Linked DNA regions of Lacibacter sediminis. The protein of the gene in region 2 interacts with the protein of the main gene of each other region in a pairwise test. Links are inferred from orthologs where the notes say so. Each region holds a gene or a part of one and is shown on either strand. Other genes may lie near its edges.

The links.
Region 1: the proteins of mrdA (region 2) and H4075_RS16250 interact in binary tests that used the Escherichia coli proteins (3 or more experiments, as listed by UniProt). The link is inferred for Lacibacter sediminis from one-to-one orthologs.

The regions. Positions count from the first base shown.
Region 1 is NZ_CP060007.1:3,823,704-3,835,857, forward strand. The notes cover bases 5,184-8,208. They hold H4075_RS16250 (transglycosylase domain-containing protein), read left to right. Parts: upstream 5,184-5,520; coding sequence 5,521-7,896; downstream 7,897-8,208. Other genes in these bases: porW (type IX secretion system periplasmic lipoprotein PorW/SprE), read left to right, coding at 5,184-5,433; H4075_RS16255 (hypothetical protein), read right to left, coding at 8,009-8,208. Also shown: H4075_RS16215 (GNAT family N-acetyltransferase), read left to right, coding at 1-66; H4075_RS16220 (SprT-like domain-containing protein), read right to left, coding at 147-773; H4075_RS16225 (hypothetical protein), read right to left, coding at 766-1,170; H4075_RS16230 (AtpZ/AtpI family protein), read right to left, coding at 1,177-1,416; H4075_RS16235 (bactofilin family protein), read right to left, coding at 1,394-1,831; H4075_RS16240 (hypothetical protein), read right to left, coding at 1,844-2,245; more of porW, read left to right, coding at 2,371-5,183; more of H4075_RS16255, read right to left, coding at 8,209-8,299; glmS (glutamine--fructose-6-phosphate transaminase (isomerizing)), read left to right, coding at 8,509-10,344; H4075_RS16265 (DUF4954 family protein), read left to right, coding at 10,480-12,154. UniProt on the Escherichia coli protein: Cell wall formation. Synthesis of cross-linked peptidoglycan from the lipid intermediates.
Region 2 is NZ_CP060007.1:536,858-548,982, reverse strand. What follows is about bases 3,348-6,343. They hold mrdA (penicillin-binding protein 2), read right to left. Parts: upstream 5,895-6,343; coding sequence 3,801-5,894; downstream 3,348-3,800. Other genes in these bases: H4075_RS02535 (rod shape-determining protein MreD), read right to left, coding at 5,927-6,343; rodA (rod shape-determining protein RodA), read right to left, coding at 3,348-3,801. In the rest of the region: H4075_RS02565 (hypothetical protein), read left to right, coding at 1-572; H4075_RS02560 (hypothetical protein), read left to right, coding at 593-1,018; H4075_RS02555 (MBL fold metallo-hydrolase), read right to left, coding at 1,288-2,031; H4075_RS02550 (hypothetical protein), read right to left, coding at 2,110-2,403; more of rodA, read right to left, coding at 2,458-3,347; more of H4075_RS02535, read right to left, coding at 6,344-6,457; rod shape-determining protein MreC, read right to left, coding at 6,454-7,302; H4075_RS02525 (rod shape-determining protein), read right to left, coding at 7,347-8,375; purD (phosphoribosylamine--glycine ligase), read right to left, coding at 8,568-9,872; H4075_RS02515 (peptide MFS transporter), read left to right, coding at 10,024-11,652; H4075_RS02510 (PsbP-related protein), read right to left, coding at 11,727-12,125. UniProt on the Escherichia coli protein: Catalyzes cross-linking of the peptidoglycan cell wall. Responsible for the determination of the rod shape of the cell. Is probably required for lateral peptidoglycan synthesis and maintenance of the correct diameter during lateral and centripetal growth.

The DNA.
Region 1 (12,154 bases), 3.3 Mb from region 2 along the record:
CTGGATGGACCAATGGGTAACAGCGGGCATTTTGGATGTGACCGGTGGATGTTGAAGAAGCTTTGATGATGAATAATGAGTGATGTGTTGTCTTGATTGAACTATTTGTCAGACGTGAACGTTAGGCGAGCCCCACTCATCACTCATCATTGATTACTCATCAACTCTACCTCATAAACCCCGCTAAATAAATACACTGCCCCACTCTTCACATCAATGGCTTTGTGTCGCTTGCGTAACTTTTCTTTTTTCTGAAACACACGACCGTCTTTTGTTTTAAAGAGTTGATCATGTTGCAATTCTTCCACCAGCACTTCACCATTCCTTCGCACATCATAATTTTTCAACACACGCATCAAATGTTCTTCACCACAACTGGTAGCTGATGGATTCTGTAATGATTTCATCAACGCCTTTTCAATATCAGCGGGGAAAATTTTCTTCAATAAAAACTGGGCAAGTATTTTTCCATATTCATGCTTCCATTCTTTACCATGGGCTGCAATACGGAACCCATAATTTTCAAATGCAAGTAAATGCGCTATCTCGTGCAGCAGCGTTACAAGGAATGAATATTTGTTGAGATTACCGTTTACACTAATGCGGTGATTCTTTTGGTTGATGGCATGGCGGTAATCACCAAGTATACTGTTACGTTCCCTGGTAATGGTTAAATGAATCTTGTATTCGTGGAGATACTGCAAAACAGGTTCAACCGAACCTTCGGGCAAATAAGCAGCCAATGCATGTAATGGAACTTCCTTCTTACTCATTATTTTTCTTCTGCTTCAACAGGCGAAACACCATCCGCACTTCCATAAATGAATAAACAAAATACAATGCCATACAGATGTACAAGGCAGGTTTGTTGATGTTTGGTTTTGCTGCCATTGCATAAACGATCACTGCTGCCGCACAAACAAACATCTTGATCATGAGTGCACCATACACACTTCTGAAAAACACCTGGATGTTTTTATGCAAAAAACCTTTTACATGAAAATAAAGTGAAGCAATGGTTACGGCAAAAAGGATAAGGTTACCGATGATCAGTACATCCTTGCTCATGCCATATTTATTAAGCCAGCTTTTACCGGTAATAAACAACGCATTCAAAACTATAAACAGGATAACAATGGGAACAAAAAGCTGACGTGTTTCTTTCTTCATCTTTCTTTATGGTTTCTTAGATGTGTCTTTGAGTATGCGGTAAAACATGGCCATTAAAACAACCAATGGCAACAGCCATCCCAGTAAAGGAAAGTTGAGTTGTAACCAGCCATCCGTTTTCAGCCCCAAAAATACAGCTAAGCCCAATGCCACGAGCAGTTGCGTAGCCAGGCTGGCATACTGCATCAGGTATTGCTTATTTGTTTTTGTTTCCCTGTTTTGTTTATTGGTCGTTGGCTGCGGCATTTAAAGACTCTTTGCTGATCTCCAGCACACTGGCCAATGGTGCATTTGATACAGCAGCAGCGCCCATATGACATTCGCCATTGAACGAAGCAGTAGCATCAACCTGCAGCTGACCGGCATAAATATTACCGTTGATCTGGCAACTGCCTTTAAGGTAAAGCAATTCGGTTACTTTAATGGTGCCGTTGATCTGCCCCAGCACATCGGCCTGTTGGGCAACCACATCACCATAAATTTTACCCGATGGACCAACCAGCACTTTTGAGGAAGTGGTGAGGTTACCATGAAGCGTGCCATCCACCCGGATGTCGCCCTTGCTTTCAATATTTCCTTTGATTTCGGTACCTGAGGCAACGATGGTTGCCAAACCTGTTGAGGAATCTTTTTCCTGGGAACTGGATTTACTGTTGAACATATGCAGTGGTTTTTATTGTGTCGAACGTTCTACTTCAGGCATCTTCAGGGTATTTGTATCCAACACATTGGTTTTTACATCACCCGATAATACCTTTTTCAGATTATCAAGATACTGGTCTTTATATAACATCGATCTTTCCAGCGAATCGATCTTCGTTTTATAGAAGATCAGTTCTTTACGCTGACTTTGTGAACCATAGCCCGGTAAATAATATTTCAGGTTGGTAAATGTGATCAGCGCTACTGTGAGCCCCACCAATAATACAAAAATGGTGCTAAGAGTAACATAAACGCTCAATCTGGATAATTTAAATGTTACCACTTCTTCATAGGTATCATCGTTCATCACCACCAAACGGTAGCGGTTGCGCAAGCGCTTCAGTGTACTTTCTGCGTCAATTCGTTTTGCCATACTGTAAATGAGGACTAAATTTACTGTTTAACAGGTGGAAATAAAGAAATTCTTCCTGATTTTACCGTGAATTAAAATATTTTTGGTCGTATTGAGTTAATTAAGAAAAACGACCCAACGCCTGCATGCAGCCAATTATTGTACCTAAATTGAATCTCATCCTGATCGTTCTCCTGCTGGGCTGCTTTTCTGCATCGGCACAACCCGATTTTACCTTACCACTGGTAAAACCGAAAAAATACGAGAATAAAACACTGGGTTCGGAAAAAACAGACGATAAGAAATTTACCCTGCCCCGCCGTATTTACCAAAGCATGGTTACGCATTATAACTTTCATTACAATGCCACTACCAAGATCAACGCCATCGTTGAAAAAGCAAAACTGGGTCACCAGGATGATTACACGCAACTCCTTTCCTTTTATAATTATTCAACCGATCGTACCGCCGCTGATTCGCTTGAACTTGATTCGGTGATCTTTAAAGCTACTGCAGGTATTGTACTGCACGACTTGCGGAATAATTATATCGATAACATGTACCTGCTCATCGGGCAGAGTTATTTTTATTGGCAGAAATACGATTCGGCTTACCGCATTTTCCAGTTTATCAATTACAACTTCTTTCCAAAGGGAAAAGATGAATACATTATTGTTGTTGGATCGAACGACCGCTCCACAAAAGGTGATCTGAACATTGCAACCAAAGAAAAGACCGATCTGATGCACAAAGCATTTTCGCATCAGCCCAGTCGTAACGATGCACTCATCTGGCTCACTAGAACTTATGCAGAAGATAGCTTATATGCTGAAGCATATAGCCTCGTTAACTTATTACGCAAAGATCCAACGTTCCCTAAACGTCTGCATGGCAAATTAAATGAAGTGCAGGCTTACACTTTTTATAAACAGGAACAATGGGACAGTACTGCTTTCTATTTAAAAGACGCCTTAAGTGAAGCAGCTGATAAAACGGAGTTGGCTCGTTGGGAATATTTACTTGCCCAGCTATATGCAAAAACAAATCAAACTGAGCTAGCTTCCGCTTATTTCAACAAAGCCAAATCACATACTACCGATCCGGTGCTTTACATCCATGCACGTATTTATGAAGCACAGTTAGTGAAGAAAGAAGGTGGCGATGCAGTTACGGAAACACTGGCTGATCTGTTGAAGCTTTCAAAGAAAGAACGTTTTGATGGCTATGAAGATGTATTGTTCTATGCAGCTGCAGGTATGGCTTTGGAAAAAGGCGATACTACGCAGGCAATGACATTGCTGAAACGTAGTGTTTCTTATATGCCTGAAAATCCATCTACAAAAAATAAAGCATTTGTAAAACTTTCTGACCTGGCTTATGCCCGCAGAGATTATACACTTGCCTCCAACTCACTTGATAGTGTAAACATGCAGGACCCTGCTCTTGCAGATATTGCCGCACAGCTACAAATCAAACAGCAAATGCTGAAGCAGTTGGTGAATCTTATCAGCATTGTAAAACAACAAGACAGTTTGCAGGCTGTTGCCAAGATGCCTGAAAAAGAGATGGATGCTTACCTGAAATCACTTGCACGTAAGCTCCGCAGGCAACGTGGTTTAAAAGAAGAAGCAGCTTACACACCAACATTAGCGGTCAACAATGGCACACAGGATAACACTCCTCTTTTCACCAATGCAGGCAGTGGCAATAGTTGGTATTTTTATAATGCTGCACAAAAGTCGAGAGGCTTCAGCGAGTTCAAATCGAAATGGGGCACAAGACCTAACGTAGATAACTGGCGCAGGCAAGCTGCAGTTGATGCTGCTAAACCTGAACAACAGGCACCACAATACGATCATAGTGCAGGAGAAGAAGTAAGTATTGAAGCTGATAAAATTCCCGCAGAAGAGTTAACAGCAGAAGGTTTGAAAAGCCGCTTACCTCTTACAGAAGAAAAATTACTCGCATCAAACAAAAAAATTGCTGAATCATTATTTGAGCAGGGTCAGATCTACAAAAATCAACTCGAAGATTACGAACAGGCTGCACTTGTATTTGAAGAAATATGGAAACGCTTTGGTAATTATGAACGGGAGCAGGATGTGTTGTTTGAATTATATTACTGCTACACTAAAATTGGCGATAAAGAGAAGGCTGCGTTTTTTCAAAATGAGTTGAATAAAAAATATCCGAATGGTGATCTGGTGCAGAAAATAAATGCATCAAAGAACCCTGTTGTTGTTTCGAAAGATGCAAAAACGATCGCTTACGAAAATATTTATAACCTGTTTATCACCGGAAAATTTGACGAAGCACAACAGGAGAAAAAACTGGCTGATTCATTATACGGAAGTTCTTACTGGACGCCGCAGTTGTTATACATCGAATCGCTCTATCACATCAAACAAAAAAATGACAGTGTAGCCATTGTTACGTTAACCAATCTTGAACGCAATTTCCCCGGCACGCCAATGGCAGAGAAAGCAGCAGTGATGAAAGATGTCGTGAGCCGTCGTGCAGAAATTGAAGATTATCTCACCCGCACCAATATCGTTCGTCAAACAGAAGATAGTGTGGTGATACCTTTCGATGAAGGTTCAAAGGTGAACAAGGTGGTGCAGGAAATAAAGAAAGATTCAACCAATCAAATAAAACCGATCAATTTACCCGGTCAGAACAATACCAACATACAAAGACCTGTTGCACCAATTGAAAAAACGGATGTAAATAAAACCGATCGTAACAACGCAGGCAAACCGATCATTGGCAATAAACCGGGCATGGATACAACAACCATCAAGCCGTTGAAAGAAGGGAAGATTGAAATGGCTTATGTTTACAATGCCACCGATCCTTATACTGTGCTCATGTATTTTGATGAAGTAGATCCGGTTTATTTAACAGAAGCAAGAACCGCATATCAGCGATATAACTCGTCTTCCTTTGGTGGTCAGAATATTCCACTCAAGATTTATGAAGGCGACAAAGACAATACCTGGATGGAAATGGGGCTGTTTTCCGACGTAACTACCGCACTCGGGTACATGGAAGAATGGAAAAAGAATGCCCGCCAGATCGTTCCATGGTTACCTGAACTCAAATACAATTTTGTCATTATCTCCGATCGCAACCTGGAAATGTTAAAAACCAGGAAGAATCTGGAAGAATACAAGACCTTTTTACGTCAGTACATCAAGGATAAATTTTAGGAATTCTTCTTCCTGTTGCCTCCCTGAATTGTTTTAGATTTGTCTGGTATTGAATTTGCTTATAATCGCATCTCACATACTCATCTTATGCGTAAACCAATCAAGTATTTATGGCGTGCCTTTTTCATCGGTATGGGGTTGTTTATCCTGCTGGTGATCGGTGCTAATTTCGGTCTGCTCGGCAAAATGCCTTCCCTCGAAGAACTGGAAAATCCATCTGCCTCTCTTGCCAGTGAGGTCATTGCATCCGACGGTACAATGATGGGTAAATTTTACCTGGAAGACCGTACCAACGTTGAATACAAAGACATTTCAAAAAATATCGTGAATGCGTTAATCGCTGCAGAAGATGAGCGTTTTTATGAACACTCCGGTATTGATGGTCGTGCCCTTGCCCGTGCCATTGCAAAACTTGGCAGCGATGGTGGTGGCAGTACCATTACTCAGCAATTAGCATTGAATCTTTTCCGTGAGCGTGCAAAAAATAAGTTCCGCCGAGTATTTCAAAAAATACAGGAATGGATCATTGCTGTAAAACTGGAGCGCAACTTCACCAAAGACGAAATTGTTGCTTTGTATCTCAACACGGTTGAATACAGCGATAACGTGTTTGGCATCCGTAATGCTTCCAAAACATTTTTTCAGAAAGAACCTTCCTTGGTTACAGTTGATGAAGCTGCATTGTTGATCGGTATGGTAAATGCACCTTATGCATATAATCCACGTTTGTTTCCGCCACGGGCAATGCAAAAAAGAAATGCGGTGATCAATGATATGGTGCGTAACAACTTTGTGAGCGCTCCTGAAGGTGAAAAATTAAAAAGTAAACCCATCAACCTCAAGTATAAAAAATTGGATGAAAGTGCGGGTCTTGCGCCTTATTTCCGTGATGTGTTGCGTGATCAGATGAAGAAATGGGCAAAAGAAAATAAAAAACCAAATGGTGAGAGTTATAATATTTACAGAGATGGTTTGAAAATTTATACAACCATCAATCCCCGTATGCAGTTGTATGCTGAAGAAGCTGTATCGAAGCACATGAGTGCATTGCAAAAAAATTACTGGACCCTACCGTGGGTAAAAGATAACAGCATCTGGAAGGGTCATGAAAATATTCTTGAGCGTGGCATGAAAGACAGCGACCGCTGGAAAAAGATGGAAGCTGCAGGAATAGATGAAGCAGAAATTCGCAAAGTGTTCAAGACAAAAACAAAAATGAAAGTGTTTGCCTGGAATGCCAAGCGTGAAACAGACACCATTATGTCGCCATATGATTCTGTACGTTATCACAAGATGATCATTCAAACAGGTTTTATGGTAATGGATCCTTTTACCGGTGAAGTAAAGGCATGGGTTGGTGGTGTGAACTTTAAGAACTTCAAGTTCGACCACGTAAACATGAACACCAAACGACAGGTTGGTTCAACTTTTAAACCTATTCTTTATGCCTATGCAGTTGAGAATGGTTACACACCTGAAACTCCGTTGCCGAGTGGCCCCATCAATTTAGGTGGTAAAATGATCACAGGTGGCGGTGGCCCAATGGCTATTTGTCTTGCTTTTTCTAAAAACCCCGGTGCCGCTTATTTAATGAATCAGTTTGGTGTTAAGAGTGTCATCAATTTTGCACAGAGCACCGGTATAAAAAGTGAAATGCCTCCTTACCCATCAATCGCATTAGGTAGTGCAGATATCAGTGTATATGAAATGCTGCAGAGCTATACGATGTTTCCAACAAACGGCATGAGCACACAACCGATTTTTATTACACGCATTGAAGATCGTAATGGAAATATTCTTCAAACATATGCACCTGAACAAAAAGTGGTAATGAGTGAAGCTGCTGCTTACACGATGGTGAAGATGATGCAGGGTGTGGTAGATATTGGTACCGGAAGGCGTTTACGTGGTATGGGTTTAACAGGTGAGATTGCCGGTAAAACAGGAACTACTAACGGAAACACCGATACCTGGTTTATTGGTTTCAACCCACAGTTATTAGCAGGTGGATGGGTTGGTTGTGATGATCCTTTCCTGAAAATGGTGGGTGAAGGTAACCGCACTGCACTGCCAATATGGGGCTATTTCTTTGAAAAAGTATTTAACGATAAAACACTGGCGATTTCAAATCAAGCCAAGTTTGTGCAGCCTGAAAGTATGAAGATGGAAACCTTTATGGATTACGAAAACTTTGCAGACAGGTACAGTAATGAACCCGATGCAGAAAATCCGGATGCAGGTAACGGCACTTCTTCTGATTACAATGATCTGCAATTAACACCTGATCCAACGCTTGGTCCTGAATCGCAGATCAGCGAAGAGCAAAAAGTATTGCAGGAAGCAAAAAAACAAGCGGATAAAAATCCTGAGCAGAAAAAAGATCAAACAAAACCTACCGCAACCGATCCAAAGAAAGACAGCACCAAAAAGAAATGGTGGCCTTTCAGGAAAAAGAATAATTAAAAAAATCCCCGCAGCACCAGCTACGGGGATTTTTTTATACACGCTGTCCTTTAAAAAGGAAAAAATGAATTTCATAGACCTGCAATCAATAGTAGTATCACGTAAGTTCCCTTTATGATAATGAAGTGCTCCAGGTAAGTTTGTAAATACCATCGGCTCCTTTTACACAAGTGAACAGAAAGTTTGTAATAAACGGAATGTTCAATTGTTCAACGCCTTCTGTCAAGGCAACAGTTCCACTTAAGTAAATGGAAGATGATGATGTTTCTAACGCTTCGCTGTCAACAGGTACCTTCTGGTGGCCAAAACCGAGATCATAGCGACGGTAAGCCAACTGTTCAATCATGTTTTCCAGCAGATCGGGCTGGTCGAGCGTAGCGGCAATGTGAATTAAGTTATTCATGATCCTTTCTTTTGTGTAGATCAACCAATCGCCTCAATTGTTACCAAACTCTCATTCAATAGATGCTGTAACCGCTATTCTGATTAATAAAGAAATGTGAAAGCTTTAAAAAGCTGCACCTGTGTATAAACTCTTGGGCAGATAATATTTCCGCTGAACACTTAATCATATTTCTGCATCTTTGTAAGGTAAACAAACTACTGATTATCATGTGTGGAATCGTTGGCTATATAGGGTCAAGGGAGGCCTATCCCGTTGTTTTAAAAGGACTCAAACGACTTGAATACCGTGGATACGACAGTGCCGGTGTGGCGCTGCTCAACCACGGCATGAAAGTGTACAAGAAAAAAGGTAAAGTTGCCCAGCTCGAAGAAGAAGTAATTGGCAAAGACATTCAATCAAACATTGGTATTGGTCATACTCGTTGGGCCACGCATGGTGAGCCAAGCGACCGTAATGCACATCCGCATGTTTCCAATAACGGCAAGCTGGCGATGATCCATAACGGCATCATTGAAAACTATGTATCCATCAAAAATGAGTTGCTGAAAAAAGGCTACACGTTTAAGAGTGATACGGATACAGAAGTACTCCTCAACTTTATTGGAGATATTAAAACCAACAATGAATGCTCACTTGAGGAAGCAGTGCGCATTGCATTAAAGCGTGTGGTTGGTGCTTATGTTATTTTGTTGATCGATGAAGACACGCCTGATACAATTATTGCAGCACGCAAAGGAAGTCCGCTGGTAATTGGTATTGGTAAGAACGAACATTTTCTTGCCAGTGATGCATCGCCTATAATTGAATACACCAAAGAAGTGGTGTACGTAAATGATTACGAACTGGCGATTGTAAAAGCCGATGAGTTGATCTTAAAAAATCTCGGCAACGAAAAAATAACGCCTTATGTTCAGAAACTTGATCTTGAACTTGCCGCTATTGAAAAAGGCGGTTACGATCATTTCATGATCAAAGAGATCAATGAACAACCACATACCATTTATGATTGCTTACGTGGCCGCTTAGATCCTGTTGCAGGAACGATTACCATGGCAGGCGTACAGAACAATATAGAGCAACTGAAAAATGCACAACGTATTGTGATGATCGCCTGCGGCACCAGTTGGCATGCAGGTCTTGTTGCAGAATATGTTTTTGAAGAGCTCTGTCGTATTCCTGTTGAAGTTGAATATGCATCGGAGTTCCGTTACCGCAATCCTGTTATTAACAAAGGCGATGTGATCATTGCCATCTCACAAAGTGGTGAAACCGCCGATACCATTGTTGCCATTGATAAAGCAAAAGAACAAGGTGCATTTATTTTTGGTGTAGTGAATGTGGTGGGCAGTTCCATTGCACGTTTATCGCATGCAGGCGCTTACACACATGCCGGACCTGAAATTGGTGTAGCAAGTACAAAGGCATTCACAGCACAGTTAGCTGTGTTAACAATGGTGGCGTTGAAGATCGCATTGGAGAAAGGAACGATCACCCATGACCGTTATATGCATTTGCTCAATGAACTGCATGAAATTCCGGATAAAGTAAAGCTCTTGCTCGAAGATGCTGAGAATGTAAAAGCAATTGGATTGAAATACAAAGATGCCGGTGATTTTCTTTATCTGGGTCGTGGATATAATTTCCCTGTGGCATTGGAAGGCGCATTGAAGCTGAAAGAAATTTCATACATCCATGCCGAAGGTTATCCTGCCGCAGAAATGAAACATGGACCTATTGCATTGGTTGATGAAAAATTACCTGTTGTGTTTGTTGCAACAAAAGATGCTTACTACGATAAAATTGTGAGCAATATCCAGGAGATCAAAGCAAGAAAAGGACAAGTGATCGCTGTGATCACAGAGAATGATGAAACCATTCCCACCATGAGTAATGACATCATGTTTGTACCGGAAGCAGATGAAATTGTTGCGCCGATGTTGAGCGTTATTCCGTTGCAACTCCTGTCCTATTACATTGGCGTGGCAAAAGGTTTAGATGTAGATAAACCCAGAAACTTAGCAAAGAGTGTAACTGTAGAATAGTTTTAAGTTTGAAGTTTATGGTTTGTAGTTTTTAGTTGCCAGCTTGTTGACTACACTCTTGCTTCAAACTGCATTTATTCAGACGAACTGAAATTAAATAACCACAAACTAAAAACTACAAATCATAAACCCTGCATGAATCCTATCAGCAAACAACCGATCTCCGATATTGGTTACAACTTTATACCGGCTGCTTATCTTCCAAAAGGAAAAGATGAGTACTATCTCCGCAATAAACAGAACCGCAGCGGCATCAATTACCGGAAGTTGACTGCATTGGAAATTGAAGTGTTGGTCCGTAACAGAAATGCATCCGACAACTGGAATAATATTCTTGTGTCAGACGCTTTCAATCCCGAGCTGGTAAAGAATTGTAAGTTTTTCGGGTTAGTGCGTATAGGAAAACTGGAACCTTACTATTTAGAATTTCATTCAATTAAATTACAGGTTGGGTTATACAACAGTACCATCATCAGTTGCGACTTGGGTGATAATGTTGTGATCGATAGTGTTCATTATCTCTCCCACTACATAATCGGCAATGAAGTGGTCATCACCAATGTGCATGAAATGGGTACCACCAACTATGCAAAATTTGGCAATGGTATTTTAAAACAAGGTGAGGAAGAACGAATCCGCATCTGGATGGAAGTGTGTAATGAAAATGCAGGACGAAAAATTATTCCGTTCAATGGGATGTTACCCGGCGATGCATGGTTATGGAGTCGCAACAGAGACAATGATGCATTGCAACAAAAGTTCAAAGAATTTACTGAACTGAAGTTTGATAAACTGCGTGGTTATTATGGTAAGGTGGGTGACCGTACCGTTATTAAAAGCTGTTCGATCATTAAAGATGTATGGATCGGCAGCGATGCTTACCTAAAAGGAGCAAATAAATTAAAGAACCTCACCATTAACTCATCGGCAGAAGCAAGCTCACAGGTTGGTGAAGGTTGCGAACTGGTAAACGGTATTATGAGCGAGGGCTGCCGTGCTTTCTATGGAGTAAAAGCTGTGCGCTTTTACATGGCATCACATTCACAGTTGAAATATGGTGCACGGCTTATCAACTCTTATCTTGGCAATAATGCTACCATCTCCTGTTGTGAAGTATTGAACTCACTCATCTTTCCTGCGCATGAACAACATCATAACAATTCGTTCTTATGTGCAGCAACGGTGATGGGGCAAAGCAATATTGCAGCCGGTGCAACATTAGGAAGTAATCACAACAGCCGTAGTGCTGATGGTGAACTGATCGCCGGTCGTGGTTTTTGGCCTGGCTTATGTGTAAGTGTTAAACACAATACAAGATTTGCTTCTTATACATTACTGGCAAAAGGTGATTATCCTGCCGAACTGGATATCCCTCTTCCTTTTTCATTGGTAAGTACCGATACTGCACATGATCAGTTGCTGGTAATGCCGGGCTATTGGTTTATGTACAACATGTATGCGCTTGCCCGCAATGCCTGGAAATATATTGACCGTGATCAACGCATTGACAAAACTCAATACCTCGAGTATGATTTTCTTGCACCGGACAGTATCAACGAAGTCATTAATAGTTTAGAACTTCTCGAAAAATATACAGGTAAGGCATTACTGAAACTAAGCAAAGACAAAAAACTTATAGACGCCGACTATATTAAGGCTGGTAAAAAAGCATTGTTGAATAATGAAGTTCCTGATGATTTAGAAATAACAGCAGATGGCTTTGAAAACAGCAAACGTAAAGTGCTATTGCTGAAGGTGAAGAAAAGTTATATCCTGTTCAAAGAACTGGTTGATTATTATGCTGCCGAAC
Region 2 (12,125 bases):
TACCTGCCGGTTATTTTGATAGCCTTTCGGAGAATATTCTTGATAAGATAAAAGCACAGCCGCAACGAACAGCAACAGATGAGTTGGCCGCATTATCGCCGTTATTGGCTGGCATCAGTAAAACCAATGTATATGAAGTACCTGCTGGCTATTTCGCTTCACTTGCTGATACTGTAACCACACAGGTGAAAGAAGAAACAAAAGTTGTTTCCATCTTCAGTCGCAAATTGATCATCCGTTATGCAGCAGCAGCTGTTGTGTTCACAATGATTGCCTTTGGAATTAATATGATGATGAAACAATCATTGGACAGTACGCCATTTGATATGGCACATGTTGATCCAATCAAAACACAAAAGCAATTCAATAATGAATTGGCAGCATTAAGTGATGATGCAATTGTAAGTTACCTGCAACTAACAGCCGATTCAAAAGATGTTGACAAGATCAATGAATCAATAGACCACAGCAAGTTACCCGAGGAAACGGATTATATGGATGAAGAGTTTCTTGAATCATTCATGAAAGAACTTGAAAAAACAACTACCACTACTAACACACAAATAAACTAAAAACACCGGAGGATAGTATCATGAAAAAGATAATGACAATGATGTTGGTTCTTGCATTCAACCTTACAGGTTATGTATATGCACAGGATCAACCTGACCCCAAGGATCATGAAAAGATTAAAGCACTTGAAATTGCATTTATCAGTCGTAAGCTCAATTTAACTTCTGATGAAGCGCAACGTTTCTGGCCGGTTTACAATGAGTATAAACGTGATGTAAACCAGGTTATGCTTACACAGCGAAACAATCCAAACAAAGATGTGGTGGATGATGAACAAAGGATATTAGATGTAAGAAAAAAGTATCGTGATCGTTTTGTTGGTGTAATAGGACAGCCCAGAATGAATAAATTCTTTCAGGCTGAACGTGAGTTTCGTGGAGTATTATTGAATCAGTTAAAGAACCGCCCAAATAAGCCAATGTTGCAACGTCAAAAGAGAAATTAATTTGGAATTTTTGGTTCTTATGTTATAAATTTGCGAATAGGTGTTTTTCATAGGTTAGCAACGGCCGACTCTTTTCAGGGTTGGCCTATTTTTTTGCCCTGAAACCCGCTACAGCACTGCATTTCAGCAATTCAATAGATACAATAATACGTTACTCATCAAGAGTTTTGCAAACAGCAATTCAGTGAAAAAAAACCGTTTTATGCTGACTTTAAAGAAAATAATATATGTAGAAGAGATGCCGTCTTACTTCAATAAAACAGTCTTCATTAAAAACTAAAGACAGGTGTTTTCAGATCATGATAGAATAAAAACTTCCAGTTTTCTTTCTGTCCCTGCGCCCACCACTTCACACGCAGATCAGCAGCAAGCTTTCCATCGAAATCATATTTGGTTACAAACTTTGTTTTCATCTGGAACAACTGCGGCGCTACATCGCCACCAAAGAAAACGGTTTCGTTGTTTTCTTTTATCCAGAATGCCTGGTGCCATGGACTATGTCCACCTGTCCATTCGTAATGAATATAATCATCAATAACACCTGAGCTTTCAACAAGCTGCAAGTGATCTGATTCGGGCAATATACTTACATCATCAATTGCATACGACTTTGATAATTTGCTTACAGCAATTTCAAGCTCTTGCTTATTTACAATGTACGTTGCGTTTGGGAAACTGATAAACCGTTGTTGCAATACAGCATCTTCTTTACTCACACCACCGGCATGATCTCTGTGCAAATGACTCATCAATACCTTTGTTACTTCCATTGGATTGATACCTGCCTGCATAAGGTTATGATGTATCTGTAATGTGCCGTCAGGCATTGTAAAGCCGAGCCCTGTATCAAGTAACAAAATATCTTTTTCGGTGATCACAACAAATGGTTGCACTTCAACCAACAAACTACCTGCGGGGCGATCTTTTATATTATCTTTCTCAGGATCGAAAGGAACAAATTTCTTGGAACCATCTACTGTAAAACTACCTTCTGAAAGTGGAATTATTCTCATGTGCCTGTATTATTTAACTGCAACTGCTGTTGCCTGGATTCAATTAAGAAGTTGCAAAGATACAGGCAGGAAGTTTAATCAATTCATCACCAGTTTTGGAGCACCGATCATTGTATCAAATATGAAGAGTTCATCAAGCTCATAAGTGATAAACTTACGGATTGGAAATTTATCGATCATTGCTGCCGCTTCCATTTCAGAGTCAGCATTCAATACCACCCAGCCTTTGGTTCGTAATCCATTTACGGAATAAGTGATGATCACTTCTTCACGCATTAAATCATTGATATGTTGCCGATGGCTTGGTATGATTGCCCAAAAATCATCTTCCAGTAAATCGGGGAGGTAAAATGTGCAGAGATATTTTTTCATACACGATCGATTTAACATGATTAATAAGAGAACAGCAGACAAACGTTGATCTGATTATCGAAGCACCATACTACGGTCGGCATCAAGGCGCAGCATAATAAAGATCAGAATGGTGAATGTAACAAGTGAAGATCCACCATAGCTTAGTAAAGGTAGTGTAATCCCGATTACGGGCATTAAACCAATTGTCATGCTGATATTGATCATTACATGAAAGAGAAGAATAGCCGCCACGCTGTAACAATACACCCTTGAGAATGTACTTCGTTGTCGTTCAGCAAGTGTGATGATGCGATAAAGCATAAAGAAATACAAACCCAGCAGCAAAGCACTTCCCCAAAAACCAAAACTTTCAGCAATGGCGGTAAAAATAAAATCGGTGTGTTGTTCCGGAACAAAATCGCCTTGCGTGGTAACTCCTTTCAAAAATCCTTTACCAGCTAATCCACCGGAACCAATTGCGATCTTCGATTGCTTTACGTTATAGGTATAATCCCGTTTTTTTCCACTCGCCTGTTCCTTTTCAAATTGTGCAATTCGTTCAGGTGACCTGGGAATATAACTCTTACCAAACATATTTAACACACGTGCAGCCTGGTAAGGTTTCATGATCTTATCAAACACAACGATGTTCACAAACATATGAAAGCCCAGCAGCACAAGATAAATGATGATCATGGCGAGCAATAAAAACAGGTTGCGTTTAAACTGCCGCCAGAAATAATAAATGATGATCAATGCAATAATGCCCAACGCAATTGCATAAACCAAAAACGATAATACAATTGAGGAGATAAACAATACCACGAAGGAAAAACCTACGATCAGATACATGGCTGGTAACCCCTCTCTGTACATCACCAAAAAGAAAGAGAAATAAACCAATGCAAGACCGGTTTCTTTTTGTGCAATGGATAATAATGCCGGGCCCAACGTTAATGCAAATGCAATGAGATGCGACCGGAGGTTATTGAATTCCGTTTCCTGCCTGCTTAAATATTTTGCCAATGCCAATGCAGTAAACACTTTACATAATTCAGCAGGTTGCAGATTAAATCCACCACCTAATGCGATCCATGATTTTGAACCACTGATATCTTTACCGATCACAAACGTTAACAGCATCAGTAAGATACCGGCCATGTACAAAAGATTGGCAATAGTGGTAAAGAACTTACTATCAGTTAATAAAATAAATACACCCACCAATGAACTGATGCCAATGAACAACACCTGACGTGAATAGTTTTTCTTTAATTCCAGTAATGACTGAACAAACGAATCACCCATTCGAAACTCAACTGAAAAAATAGCAATAAAACCTACCAGCACTAAGGCATAATACAACAATACTGTTGTAGCATCAACTCCCTTTCCTATGCTTGCCTGTTTTTCCATCAGCTGTTACGTTGCTTTGCTTCTTTAAGTGATTGTAATTTATGGGTTGGTATAATAGCCATTAACCTATGTTGCTGTTCTTGATCTTTTGCCGGTTGTTTGTTTGGCATCGTCGGCAGATGTTTTAATTGACCAATTGCAGTTGAATCAATCCGCATGCGTCTTTCTTTTACACGTTGTGCAGAATCTCTCAACTGTTTGATCGAATCTCTTCTAAACAATTCATACCTGATCTTCGCCGGTGTAATAACAACGTTGCTGATGCGTTCGATCTCAGCTTTGCGTTTATCACCCGCAATAGAATCGGTCAGGAATTTCTCCATCAGTAATGATGCAATAGGTGCTGCCCATGTTGAACCAAAACCTGCATTTTCCACCACCACGCAAATAGCGATCTGTGGATTATCTTTTGGTGCAAAGGCTACAAAGAAAGAATGGTTCTGTTGTTTCTTTCCTCTGAAATAGTTTTCTACTGTACCTGTTTTCGCACACACAGAGTAACCTTCAATAGCAGCATTTCGTGCAGTACCATTTGTTACCACCATTTCCATCCCGTCAATTACTGCCTGGTAATAATCATTAGGGATATGAAGCGGTGAAATTTTCTGACGATACTTATTCAGCAATGTATCTTCTGCTGTTTCTCCATCAATATTCTTTACAAAGTGAGGCGTGTAATACCAACCTCTGTTTGCAATTAAACACATGGCATTAGCCATTTGCATTGGAGTGGCTTGAATTTCCCCTTGTCCGATACCAAGCGATGCAATGGTGCAACTGCTCCATCCTCCTTTGCGAAATACTTTATTGTATCGTGCAGTATCGGGAATATAGCCTGCATACTCCCCGGGAAGATCGATACCCAAACGATGCCCCAAACCAAAACCCGACATATATTCTTTCCACTTCATCAACCCACCTTCAATATTGCCGTACTTCTTATTATCAAGTGCCATGCGTAACACATGTGCATAATACGAGTTGCAGGAGTTGGCAATAGATAAACTGAGGTTGGCAGCATGTCCTGCATTAGTATGTGTACAGGCCGGCCTGCCGCAAGGACCATAACGGCCAAAACAGGAATAACCAAATTCAGGTGTGATCAATCCTTCATCCAATGCCACCAATGCTCCTAATGGTTTAAAGGTTGAGCCGGGAGGATACACACCTTGCATACCACGATTAAGTAATGGCGATGCAGGATCTAAAAACAAACGGCTGAAATTCTTTCTCGATTCAGAACCTGTTAATTCATTGGGATCATAAGTTGGACCTGATGTCATGGCGATAATGCCACCCGTCTTCGGTTCAATGGCAACCACGCTTCCCACTTTATCATTCATTAATTTTTCTGCCAGCTGCTGCACTTCCACATCAATATAAGTATTGAGATGGCGGCCTGCAACTGATATTGTATCAAATTCACCGTTCTCATATTTACCAATAGGCCGGTTAAAATTATCACGCAGGATGTACTGGATCCCACGTTTACCCATCAATATTTTTTCATAATAACTTTCCAGGCCACTGCGCCCGGCAAAATCACCCATCTGGTAAAAGAAGTTCGAGCGTTTCAACATCGGCGAATCAACTTCACCTACATAACCAAGAATATGAGCGGCAGCTCTGTAAGGGTAGGTACGAATGGGTCGTTCCTGTAAAAAGAAAGCCGGTTGAAAGCGGAATAAATTCTCATTTATCCTTGCATATTTTTCAGGAGAAAGCAATGGTTCAAATACGGATGGCCTGTTGCGTGAGTTCTTGATAATAGCTGTTACTACCCTTTCTTTAAACTCTGCTGTATCAATACCCAGAATGCGGCAAAGTATAATTGTATCAACTCCTTTCAATTGCGATGGTGTAACCATCAGATCGTACATGGTTGTGTTATCGAGGATCGCTTTGCCTTTACGATCGAAAATAATTCCACGGCTTGGGTAAACAATTTTGCGGAGGATGGCCTGGTCGTTCGCCAGTTTTGAATATTTGGAAGTAAACAGTTGCAATGTCATCAATCGTACAAGAATGATGGCAAACACAATTGCTATAATAATACGGATGGTGGTTTGTCGTGATTGATTAAATTCGGCCATGGCCTGTTATAAGGTTTTTCAAAATTTGCGCATCAGGTATTGGTTAAAAACTTCTGCTTTCGTATAAAGATAATTTCAATTACTGTTATCAACAACAAACTTACTACGGTAGAGCCCAAAGTTTTTAATAAAAGATATAAGATGTTGCCAAATTGAAAGGCCTGGATCGTAAATAACCAACCATGATGAAACAACGTAAGTGCGGTTACATAAGTAATGTACTGTGTAAATCCAAGGCTGGCAACAGAAGGTTCACGGTAGTTGAACTCAACACCTTGTTGCGGCACTAATAAATTAATAAGGAACGGCCGCAGGTAACCGATCAATACACAGGCAGCAGCATGTAAGCCGGGTGTTTTTGTAAAAAAATCGAGACAGATACCACAAATGAATGACACCAATAACAAAGTGCCACGGCTGATATTAAACGGCAACCAAAGAATAAAAAGAAAATAAATATAAGGTGTGATGTATTGATGCAGAGGCGGCACCTGGTTAAATACAAATACCTGCACCAAGGTGAATAAGATCAAACGGATGATATTTCGTAAGAGATTGCTCATTTCTTTTGCTTGATGCGTTTTTCCAGTTCAAGTTGCTCGGCACGTTGCAGATTAGCTACCACAAATACATTCTGTAAACTGCTGAAGTCATTTGAAGGGCGTACCTGCAAAAAATAATTGTTGGTGCTTTTTTCAAGCAACACCTTTTCAATAACACCGATCATAATGCCGGAAGGGAAATCAGAGTACTGACTTGTGATAACAGTATCGCCTTTTGCAAGCTTTACACTTTTTGGTATATCACGCAGCTGTACAATTCTCGGATCTTTGCCATCCCATTCTATGCGCCCACTCTCTCCTGTTTTCTTTAACCTTGCACTGATACGGCTTTGCTTGTTGAGCATGCTCATGGCTGTTGCAAAATTTTCTGTTACATCCAGCACCACACCTGCAACACCGCTGGCAGTGATCACAACCATACCCGGTTGCACGCCTTGTTTACTGCCACGATGAATGGTGAAATAGTTATTGGGTTGAGCTACTGAATTATTTACCACTGCGGCTTCCATATAAAGATACTTACGTAAAACACCTGTGGTATCTACAGGAATTGAATCTGTAACAACACGTTGCGTAGTATCAGGGCTTTGAAAATTTTCTGCAAGTTTGTTTTGTACTTCAGCCAGTCGTTTACGCAGTGCTTCGTTTTCTTTTTTAAGACTGAAGTAGCCGCTCACTTTGCTGTACTGTTTTTCAATACTTCCGGTTATTTCTCCGGCAGTATCCATATAAGCGGCCTGGTGAAATTTATTATACCTGAACAGCAGGGACATACTCACCACCTGTAAAAGCAGGAAAAACAATAAAACCGAAAAACGCCTGATAAAAGCAAAAAGATTCCGCACGAAAGGTGGGTTTTAATTGGTTCTTCCGTTCATCGATGTCCCAGTCAGTTGCGCATCACAAACGGATAGCGATTGTAATTTTTAAGTGCAATACCTGTGCCTCTTACCACACTCTTCAGCGGATCATCAGCAATATGAACAGGTAATTTGATTTTTTGATTCAGACGTTTGTCCAGGCCACGGAGCAAGGCGCCACCACCAGTGATATAAATACCACGACGGTAAATATCAGCGGCCAACTCAGGAGGAGTCATCTCTAATGCTTTCAGGATCGCTTCTTCAATTTTGAAAATGCTTTTGTCCAGTGCTTCAGCAATTTCCTGGTAGCTAACCATGATCTGTTTAGGAATACCTGTTACTAGGTCACGACCGTTCACCGGAATATCGTCGGGCGGGCTATCCAGTTCTTTCATAGCAGCACCAATCTGTATTTTGATCTGCTCGGCTGTGCGTTCGCCAATGAGTAAACTGTGATAGCGGCGGAGAGCTTCCATAATATCGGCAGTAAATTCATCACCGGCGATACGGATACTTTGGTCGCAAACAATACCTGCAAGAGCAATCACCGTAATACCGGTAGTACCACCACCTATATCAACGATCATATTACCAACGGGTTCTTCCACATCAATACCAATACCAAGGGCAGCTGCCATTGGTTCATGCAAAAGATATACTTCCTGTGCACCGGCTTGTTCAGCACTGTCACGCACCGCTCTTTTTTCTACTTCTGTAATGCTGGAAGGTATGCAGATCATCATCCGCCATTTTGGAGCGAACAATGGTTTTTTGGTCAATACTAATTTTATGAGCTCACGGATCATTAACTCAGCCGCATTGAAATCGGCGATTACACCGTCTTTCAATGGGCGAACCGTGCGAATGCTTTCATGGGTTTTTTCATGCATCATCAATGCCTTCTTACCCACGGCTAACACGTTCTTAGGGTTGTTCCGGTCGAGTGCTACGATGGATGGTTCATTCACCACAATTTCATCGTTATGTATAATGAGGGTATTAGCTGTACCCAGGTCCATTGCTATTTCCTGAATAAAAAAGTTGAAGAGTCCCATATTGGTTACTGGAAATTATAATTCCGATGGTTGCAAATTTGAGAGAAAAATTTGGAATAACAACGCTAAAACCGTGCCCGTAAGTGTTTTTCCTCCCGATTTTTTCAAAACAAGTTTAACCCTTGCCTGCAAAGCATTTCGTCAATACCACGAAAAACAAAAAAGACATTTCAGAAACTTCGTTTATACTTCTCAGTTAGTGCCCATGAATTCGTAGCCGATATCGCTGCGGTAATACATTTTCATGAAGCGGATGCCTTCAAGTACCTGCTTTGATCTTGCTACCGATTCAGCAACATCTTTACCGAAAGAAGTAACCGTAAGTACACGTCCTCCATTGCTCACAATTTTGTCGTCTTCTGCTATGGTGCCGGAATGAAAAATAACAGTTTCTGCAGTTGATTGATTGAGGCCGGTAATTTCATACCCTTTGATATAATCGCCTGGATACCCGCCGCTTACAGCTACCATCGTGACCGCAAAACGTGGGTCTTGTTCGATCTTTATTTGATCTACTTCCCCTTTTGCCGTTGAAACAAGCATTTCAACAAGGTCGTTCTTCAGCCTTGGGATAACCACCTCGGTTTCAGGGTCACCCATGCGGCAGTTATATTCAATGACATAAGGCTCGTTGTTTACTTTAATGAGACCGATAAACACAAAACCCTTGTACACAAATCCCTCCTCACTAAAGCCATTGATGGTTGGTTCAATGATCCTTTCCTTCACCTTTTGCATAAACACCTCATCAGCAAAAGGCACCGGACTTACTGCACCCATGCCACCCGTATTTAAACCGGTATCGTCTTCGCCAATCCGTTTGTAATCCTTTGCTTCCGGTAATATGCAATAGTTTTTGCCATCGGTCAACACAAATACGCTCACCTCAATACCATTCAAAAACTCTTCGATCACCACTTTTTTACCCGCATCACCAAATTTGTGCTGATGGATCATCATATCAAATTCAGCTACAGCTTCGAGATGATTATTGCAGATGATCACCCCCTTACCCGCAGCCAGTCCATCGGCTTTGAGCACAACGGGCAATGCATGGTTCATGAGGTATTCACGACCTTCGTCAAAATTGGTATCAGTAAATTCTTTGTAGGAAGCTGTTGGAATATTGTGGCGCTCCATGAATGCTTTGGCAAATGCCTTACTGCCTTCAAGCTGCGCTGCGTATTTTGAGGGACCGATAACACCCAACCAGCCGTCAGCAAAAGGATTGGTTTTATGTGCTTCATCAAAATGATCATACACGCCTTTCACCAGTGGATCTTCCGGACCTACAACTATCAGATGAATCTGTTTGTCACGACAGAATTGTTCCATCGCTTCAAAATCACCATCCACACGCAAAGAAATATTGGTACCACACAAAGCAGTGCCGGCGTTACCGGGAGCGATATACAATTCATCGCACAAAGGACTTTGTACAAATTTCCAGGACAGGGCATGTTCACGGCCACCAGAGCCAAGCAGTAGTATATTCATGTCGGATTTTACTTCAGGCCCGAAATTAGACCATACTGCTGCAACTTCCTAAACCTTTCGTCAAAACTGTAAGAATGCGAACAGTGATTAGCCGTTTCTATTTATTCCTTACTTTCGGCACTCCACGAATTAAAAAACTTAAACCAATTGTATGAGCGAAACAACCGCACAAAAAGGCCATCCGAAAGGCCTTTGGGTTTTATTTGGCACTGAAATGTGGGAACGATTCAACTATTATGGCATGCGTGCCGTACTGGTTTTATTCATGACCAAAGCATTGCTGTTCGATAAAGCATTTGCCTCAAACCTTTATGGAAGCTATACCAGCTTAGTTTATCTCACTCCATTGATTGGTGGTTTTATTGCCGATCGTTACTGGGGAAACCAACGCTCTATTATTGCAGGCGGTATTGTAATGGCACTGGGAGAATTTTTACTCTTCTTTTGTGGATCAACTTACGCATCATCGCCAGATCTGTCTTCTATATTATTCTTTTCGGGTCTTGGTTTAATGATTGCAGGTAATGGATTTTTCAAACCGAACATTTCTTCATTGGTTGGTCAACTGTATCCAAAAAACGACAGAAGAATTGATCCTGCTTATACCATCTTTTATATGGGCATTAATGTGGGTGGTGCAGTTGGGCCGTTTATATGCGGGTTGGTAGGTGACACCGGCGACCCTGCTGATTTTAAATGGGCATTTTTAGCGGGCGGTATTGGTATGTTGATCAGCGTAGTTGTGCAGTTGCTGTTTCATAAAAAATATGTTCTTGGTCCAGATAAACAAGTGCTTGGCTTAACGCCTGCTGGGTCGCCATCTTTATGGATCAAACCGATTGCGATCATTATTGGGTTAGCAGCGTTTTCTGCGTTAGCCATCGGCATGTTATATATAGATGCGAAAGTTGTCAGCTATCTTACCTACTTACTTGCAGGTTCTGCTATCCTGATCTTTTTTATGGTGATGACCGACAAAACGCTTAACAAATTTGAAAAGCACAGAGTCATTGTATTATTCACCGTGGTATTCTTTGTGATCTTTTTCTGGAGCGCATTTGAACAGGCCGGAGCATCACTCACCTTCTTTGCAGAAGAACAAACCCAACGTGATCTTGGATTCTACACCGTTCCTGCAAGCTGGTTCCAATCGCTTAACTCTTTATTTGTTGTGGCTTTTGCACCAGTGTTTGCCTGGTTATGGTTGAAGCTGGGGAAGAAGGATCCATCGGCCCCAACAAAAATGGCCATCGGCTTAATGCTTCTTGCAATTGGTTATTTGTGGATCGCCTTCGGTGTAAAAGATGTTGGCGCAGGTATTAAAGTAAGTATGATCTGGTTAACCGGTATGTATGCGTTGCACACATGGGGCGAATTATGTTTATCACCAATCGGCTTGTCGCTTGCAAATAAACTTGCACCATTTAAATACGCTTCGTTGCTGATGGCTGTTTGGTTTTTAGGTAACGCATTTGCGAATAAGCTTGCAGGTGTGCTTAGTGCATTATATCCTCCGAGCATTGCAGAAATCAAAAAGGCTGCTGACGTGGGTATAGATTTAGAACCCATTTTGGCAAAAACAGTTACACCTTCAGCAGAGGTAATTGCCAAGCTTAACGACGCAGGTATTCCTTATAAGTTTCAATCCATACTTGGTTATGACATTAACTCGCTTTACGATTTCTTCGTGCTGTTCGTAGTAATGGCAGGTGTTGCATCACTCATCTTGTTTGCATTAACAAAGAAGCTGCAAACAATGATGCATACAAAAGAGGCTTGATCTTAATGCAGGTGAACTATAAATAAAGAAGGCGGTCGCTTTGCAACCGCCTTCTTTATTTATCTTAAGTCTTTTTAGAATTTAAATGAGTTGAATATTTTGTTAGCAGTTGTTTCGTATGCATCACGCTCTCCTTCTTTACTTAGATAAGTGAGTACATACCCTTTACCATTACTCACACAAAATAATTGTTTGATCTGTACATCATAAGTCATTTCGCCAGGCTTGCCTTTGTATATGATCTGGTATGCACGTGACCCATTGCGGTTAAAGAACATCGATGAAACTTCACGATAACCTTTCACAAAATCTTTTACCGCATCCATGTTTGTTTTTACATAATCATCAACTGTAGTACCGGAGTTTATTTCTTCGATCTGCAGGTTCAGGTACTGGAAAAATTTATCCTCTCCATTTTCTGCCGGCGACGTTATTTTAAAAACAGCATTTTCTGATTTATCATCAAACTTCCA